DNA from 2 places in the Kinneretia sp. DJ1R-11 genome. Region 2 is predicted to be linked to the other one. Evidence: predicted binding sites of a transcription regulator. Region 2 holds the regulator's gene; the other holds the start of a gene.
The links. The regulator FliA, encoded in region 2, starts transcription of late flagellar genes. The targets are predictions, from matches to a motif close to CTAAAGTTTNNNNNNNNNNNGCCGNTA.
Positions count from the first base shown of each region.

Region 1: a site for FliA is predicted at 1,079-1,105, ahead of fliS (flagellar export chaperone FliS). Genes of this name have one in related genera too.

Region 1 covers NZ_JAJIRR010000020.1:5,454-8,815, forward strand. The annotation lists gene fliD (flagellar filament capping protein FliD) at 1-894, shown strand, start outside; gene fliS (flagellar export chaperone FliS) at 1,139-1,570, shown strand; gene LNV23_RS22660 (flagellar protein FliT) at 1,624-1,923, shown strand; gene LNV23_RS22665 (flagellar brake protein) at 1,985-2,761, shown strand; gene LNV23_RS22670 (pilus assembly FimT family protein) at 2,758-3,309, shown strand.
Region 2 covers NZ_JAJIRR010000006.1:265,976-269,337, forward strand. The annotation lists gene LNV23_RS12905 (sensor domain-containing diguanylate cyclase) at 1-171, shown strand, start outside; gene LNV23_RS12910 (methyl-accepting chemotaxis protein) at 308-1,678, opposite strand; gene LNV23_RS12915 (RNA polymerase sigma factor FliA) at 1,761-2,474, opposite strand; gene LNV23_RS12920 (MinD/ParA family ATP-binding protein) at 2,493-3,317, opposite strand; gene flhF (flagellar biosynthesis GTPase FlhF) at 3,353-3,362, opposite strand, start outside.

The sequences.
Region 1 (3,362 bases), on a different contig from region 2:
GACCAAGGTGGCTCGCGCCTGGTGATGCGCTCCACCGAAACCGGGGTCAGCAACGGCTTCCGCGTCGCCGTGGTCGACGGTGACGGACTGCTCGACGGCCAGGGCCTGGATGCGCTGTCCTTCGACCCGCGCAGCCCTGAGCTGTCCAAAACCACACAGAACCAGGCAGCCGGCAATGCTCTGGCCAAGCTCAATGGTCTGGATATCGAGTCCGAGACCAACACGCTCAAGGAGTCCATTGACGGCTTGACCATCAACCTGCTCAAGACCACCACGAGCGAAGTCACGCTGAATATCGCGTCGGACAAAGAGGCCATCAAGAAGGCCATCAATGACTTCAGCACTGCCTACAACTCGGTGGCCAGCTTGCTGCGCGACCAGACCAAGTACGACCAGGCCAACAAAACCGCTGGGGCCCTGCAGGGCGAGGGCTCGGTGCTCAGCGTGCAGTCTGGGCTGCGCGGCGTCAGCGGCGGATCCACCACTCTGGGTGGCAAATTCAGTCGCCTGTCCGACCTGGGCCTGGACCCCAGTGCCGACGGCACGATCAAGGTCAACACGGCCAAGCTGGAAACCTCCATGGCCGACCTGGACAGCATCAAACAGCTGTTCATGGGTGTTGACAGCAGCAATGCCGAGAACAACGGCCTGGCCCAGCGCATGCGTAAATTCGCCGACCTGGCCCTGGGCATCGACAGCAGCCTGAGCACCCGGCAAAAAGGCTTGCAGGACCGCATCACCGGCAATGGACTGCAGAGCTCCAAGCTGGAGGACAAGGCCACACTGACCGAAACCCGCTTGCGCGCTCGCTACACCGCGCTCGATGTGCAGATGGGCAAGCTGAACAATCTGTCCAGCTATGTGAGCCAGCAGATGGCCATGCTGAACAAGTAGATCCAGGCCTGAGCGCGCGGCCTGCTGCTCAAACCACCCCGCTGTCACGGCGGCGGCTTCACCAGAGGCCGCCGCCGTTTTCCTTTGCAGGCCACTGCGCCAGCAAGCACTCGGGCCGCAGCTGCGTCATATTTCGCGCTTTTGGCAAGGCCGCGTCTGCAGAGGCGCAGAGCCGCGCAGGACACTCAAGTTCGCCGGCCCGGGGTCGAAAACAAGTCAACAAGACCCCCTGAGAAAGCTCCCCATGTACGGTAACGCCTCTTCCCCGTTTGCATCCAGGACCCAGCGCGCCTCGATGTACCGCAAGGTGGGCCTGGAAACCGACGTCCAGAGTGCCAGCCCCCATCGCTTGGTGAGCATGCTGTTCGACGGCATCTTCGACGCCATGAATCAAGCCCTGGTGGCCATCGCCAGCAACAACACAGCGCAAAAGAACAACTCACTGTGCCGTGCAGTTCGCATCCTGGACGAGGGACTGAAGTCCACCCTGAACCTGGAGGCCGGACCGCTGGCCCAAGACCTCGGTGACCTCTACGCCTATCTGTGCATGCGCCTGACCCAGGCCAATCTGCATGGCGACAGCGCCCGCATCGAAGAATGCCAACGCCTGCTAACGCCGGTGCGCGATGCCTGGAACGCAATCGCGCAGTCGCCTGAAGTCCAGCGGGCTGCTTGACCGACACAGCCGTACGCCCTGCCCCCATCCCCCTGCATCTTCCGGAACTTGTGATGAACACCCAACTTCTGAGCTACTACGAAGCCATCGAGCAAGCCAGCGCCGACATGCTCTCGGCCGCCCGCACCGGCAACTGGGACGAAGTCGTCAAGCTCGAGGGCGCTTGCGTCCTGTTGATTTCCCAGCTCAAACATGCGGCCGGCAACGAAAAGCTGGCGCCCGAGGAAAGCCGACTGAAGACGCGCATCATGCAGCGCATCCTGCTCAACGACGCAGAGATCCGCCACCTGGCCGAGCCCTGGTTGGACGATCTGGACCAAGTCCTGACCGGCAAGAGCAAGACCTTGCACTGAGTCCGCCGGTCTAACCACAGCTTGGGGCCGAATTGAGTGCCCCGGGCAGCACGAATCTCGCATGAGCCATTCAACGCCCTCCACCACGCCCGACCCGGCCACTCCAGCCGACTCGGGCGATTTTCGTATTCAGGCGCCGGGAGAAATCCTGACCCTGCTGCGCCGCCTGCAGAGCGAGCGCAGCCACCTGATCCTCAGCAATGCCGCGGGTCTGAGCGTGCAGAGCAGCCTGTGCAGTGTGGACGCGGCCTCGGGCCGACTGCTCCTGGATTTACCCGCAGCCGGCAGCCCCTTGCCCGCGCTGCTGGGCGCCGAAGAGCTCACCGCGGTCGCCTATCTGGACCAGATCCGCCTGCAGTTCGAGGTCGAGGGCTTGCTGCTGGTGCAGCCCGACGCACCAACAGAGAACAGCGGCCAGGCCGTGATGCAGGCCAGCTTTCCTTTGGTGCTCTACCGCTTCCAGCGGCGCCAGGCCTTCCGAGTTCGCCCCAACGGGCGAACGCCGCAAGCCCGTTTCAGCTTGCCGACCGGCTCCGGCGAGTTGCTGAGCCTGCGCGTGCTCGACCTCAGCCTGGGCGGTCTGGCCCTGCAGCTGCCGGCCGGGCAAGACGCCCCGGCGGCCGGCTCCTTGCTGAGCGGCGTTCTGGTGGAGTTGGACCGCCACACCCGGCTGACGGCCGATTTGCGCCTGCAGCACGCCCGCCCACAGGACGACGGCAGCCAGCAACTGGGCTTGCTGTTCGAAAAGCTCGACCCCATGGCCACACGCGATTTGCAGTACTACATCGAACAAGTGCAAAAAACCGCCCGCTTGCTGCGCAAGCCGGCCGCCGCATGAACGGCAAATTGCAACACCAGCGCCAGCAAGCGGGCTTCACCTTGCTGGAAGCGGCCGTGGTCATGGCCGTGCTGGCCGTCATCATGACGGTGGCCGTGCCCAATTACCGCGGCCATCTACAGCGCCAGCAGCTGCGCGAAGCGGCCAACAGCCTGTTGGTGGACCTGCGCAATGCGCGCGAAATGAGTGTCAGCCAACGCACGCCGATGTTCGTCAGCTTCCATCGCGGGCCGAACTGGTGCTGGGGCGTCAGCCAGGGCATGCCCTGCGACTGCGGCCCGACCGTGGCCGGCAGCGCCAAGGCCGTGGACCCGGCGACCGGGCGGCCCAAGGCCTGTAGCTTGACGCGATACAAGGGCAGCGAATTTCCTGATGTGACCATGGACAGCGCCGCGGACGCCGAATTCGAACCCACCCTGGGACAGGCGCAAAAGCATGGCAGCACCGCCTTCCGCAGCGGGCGGGATCAGAAGCTGCAAGTCGACCTCAATGCCATGGGGCGGGCCCAGATCTGCGGGCCGGCGACGAGCTCGGCCACGCCTTGCTGAGTTTCCAGGCGCTTCGCTGAAGACGACGAGGCGAGCACTTCGCAGCGTCGCCC
Region 2 (3,362 bases):
TTGTCGGCCAGCCTGTTCATGCATGAGGGCAAGGACGTGTTTGTCACCTTCTCGGCCGGCGTGACCCTGTACCGCCCAGGCGAGACCCTGGAAGTGGCCCTGGACCGCGCCGATGTGGCGCTCTACGAGGCCAAGCACACGGGCAAGAACCGCGCCTGCGTCGCGCCCTGAGAGTCGCCATCAAAATCCTTCTGGCGTCGTTGGACCGGCTTGCCGTACTGAGCGTACTGTCTGCACCGGTCCGCCTAGCCAGACCTGCTTCGCTGGCTTTTGCTGGCGACTCTAATGCTCGGAGCGCGCCAAGGGTTCAGAAGCCAAAGGCCAGCCGCAAGCCACCCCAATGGCGACCCTGCACGGTGATGGGCGCCGAGGCCTCCTTCAGTAGCACGAAGCGGCCGCCGCCCATATCGCGGCGGTAGGTCTGCAACAGGAAGGGGCGCTGATTGCGGGCCGAGGCCAGGCCGGTGCGGTCGTTGAAAATGCGCCGGTAGCGGCTGTTGGCCGTGTTCCAAACCACATCGCCGGGGCGCTGCGGCTGGCAGTACTTCTTGTTGTGGGTGGCCACATAACCATTGCGATCCACGGCAATGCAGTACACCACCTTGTCGCTGAGCTGCAGCATCGCTTCCTGAACAGCCGGAAAGAGGCGGTCGGCGAGTTCGACAAAGTCGCTCAAATGTTGAGCCGGCTCGCTGCCGGCGACCGGGCGATAGCGCTCATCGAAAAGTTGCTGCATGGAGATCTTGCGGCTCTGCAAAGCCTGCTCCAGCAACTCGGCAATCTGTGCGGCGCCGCGCTGCGCCGCCTCGATGTACAGCGCGTCCTCGACCTTGATGCCCGAGGCCGCGATCTGCTCGATCAGCTCCTCTGACAGCTTCAGGAAACGATTGCTGCACTGCGCGGCACTGTCCAGGCTGATCATGGCCTGCTGGATCTCCTGCTCCAGTTCAATCGCACGATCGCCGAGTGAGGCTGTGATGCGCTCGCTTTGCTGGGCTGAACTGGCGATGCGGTCGACATCATGCTCGACATCGGCGAAGGCTTGGTGAATGGCGCTTTTGTGTGCCTGACCCCCATCGCTGCGCAGCTCGCGGCTGAACACTTCGATGCGCGCATCAAGAGCCGACAAAGTGCCCATGATGGCCTTGGAGGAAGCGTCAACCTTGCCGGCCAGGTCCTTGACCGCATCGGCGACGACGCCAAAGCCGCGCCCGGCCTCGCCAGCGCGTTTGGCCTCCACCGATGCATTGAAGGCGACCAAGCGGGTTTGTAGGGCGATTTTGCTGATGTCTGAAGCCGCGTCGGACACCTCGCGCAAGGTCTGCACGATTCCGCCAACCTCGTTGCCAATGCCAGCCAGGGACTGGCGGGCCCGCAGCACCGCGTGACGGCTTTGCTCGGTGGCCTGGTTGATGCCTTGCTGGGCTTGCTGCACCTGGACCAGTTCGCCGGACAGGGCGCCCATGGCTTCGCACTGAGTGTTCACCACCTTTTGGGCGTCTTCCAGCACGCCGCGCACCTCGGCGGCATCGCGCCCGACATGGGACACCGAGCGTGACAGACTCTGGACCAGCTGGGTCAGAGCCTGGCTGCCGTCGGCTGCGGCCTGGGGCGATCGCGGCTTGGGGTCCGCCCCTGCAGGCGCGCCCGGCGTGCCCCGCTTCATTCCGAAAAACATAGGCCCCTCCCCTTGGGCACGAGTCGCCCGGCTGCCTTGCAGGCTAGCAGCAAAGTCCGACGGGCGCCGCTGAAGCGGAGAATTACCAATCGCGCAGCTTGACGCGCAGGCGGGCGATGGCCTGGCTGTGCAGCTGGCAGACGCGCGATTCGGTCACCTTGAGCACGACCGCGATCTCTTTCAGGTTCATGTCGTGCTCGTAGTACATGCTCATCATGTGCTGCTCGCGCTCGGGCAGGTTCTTGATGGCCGCCACCAGGGCCTCGCGCATGCGGTGGTCCTGCAGGCGCAACATGGGGTTGTTGCTGTGGTCGGCGACATGGCGATCGAGGAAGTCCTCGTCTCCCTCGTCGCCCGACATGTCTTCGAGGTAGACCAGCTGGGTGCCGCGTACCTTGCCAAGCAAGTCCTGGTATTCGTCCAGCGGGATCTTCATCTCGGCGGCGATCTCGCTCTCGACTGGCGCTCGGCCCAGCTGCTGCTCGAGCTTGCGCACCGCGCCTTCGATCTCGCGCTGCTGGCGGCGGGTGCCGCGGCTCATCCAGTCGCCGCCGCGCAGCTCGTCGAGCATGGCGCCGCGGATGCGCTGGGTGGCAAAAGTTTCGAATTGCACACCCTGGCCAATGTCGAAGCGCGAGAGCGCATCGGTCAGGCCGATCAGACCGACCTGGATCAGGTCGTCGATTTCGATATTGGCGGGCAGCTTGGCGATCATCTGATGCGCCAGTCGTCGCACCAGGGGGCTGTACTGCTTGATCAGCGAGGAGTTATCGAGGCGGCCTTTGGCGGTATACATCATCAGCTCCTGCGGCAATCAGTAGGTGGCAGCCATGGCCGGGCGGGCAGCGGCCGTCATGCGCACGGGCGGGCGCAGCGGGCTGGCGTTGACCGAGGCTTCCAGCGCGGCTCCTGGCGGGGCGGCCAGCAGCAACTCACGGGCCAGATGGCGGATCTCGGGCGAGACCGGTGCCGTCGGCGGTGTCTTGGGATCCAGGCAGGCCCAGTCGCGCAGCACGGCACCGAGGAAACCATCGGCGCAAGAGCTGATCTGCTGGGCAATGCGGTCGGACAGGCGCAGCTGCGGCGAGCTGGCCAGCAGCAGGCTGTAAACCATCAGGCCGGCGCGGCTGGCCAACCACTTCATTCCGGCGTAGGCATGGGTGACGCTCATGCTGTCGGTGTCAGCCAGCAGCACCGGGCGCACCTCGCGCAGGGCCACCACGCGGGCCAGTTCGGCCGCGCTGGCGTGCAGCAGCACGACATCGGCAAAGGGAGCGGCATCGGTCACCGCTTCCAGGAACTGGGCGGCCGAGCCGTTGGCATTGATATAGCGCATCGGCAGGCCGCGGGCGGCCAGGTAAGACACATCCTTGGACAGGCTTTCAATGCAAGAGGCCAGGTCCACGCTGGCCAGCTCAGAGGGCTTGGGCGAGCTCTCGCCGGCATCAACCACCAGGGTGTGCAGGCCCAGCTCGGCAAAGGCCGCGCACAAGCCTTCCAGCAGCACGCCGCCGCCCACCACATGGGGGTTGCTGACGACTGGGATGAAGCGCACCCGCGAGCTGGCGAACAGGCGGCGCAAGCCATGGGCCTGGTCCTGCGGGGCGTGGGATGAAGAGGTGCTGTGAGCGTCGCGCATGATGGGTGAGTCTCGGTTGGCTGCTGCGTCAGGGCTCAGAACATG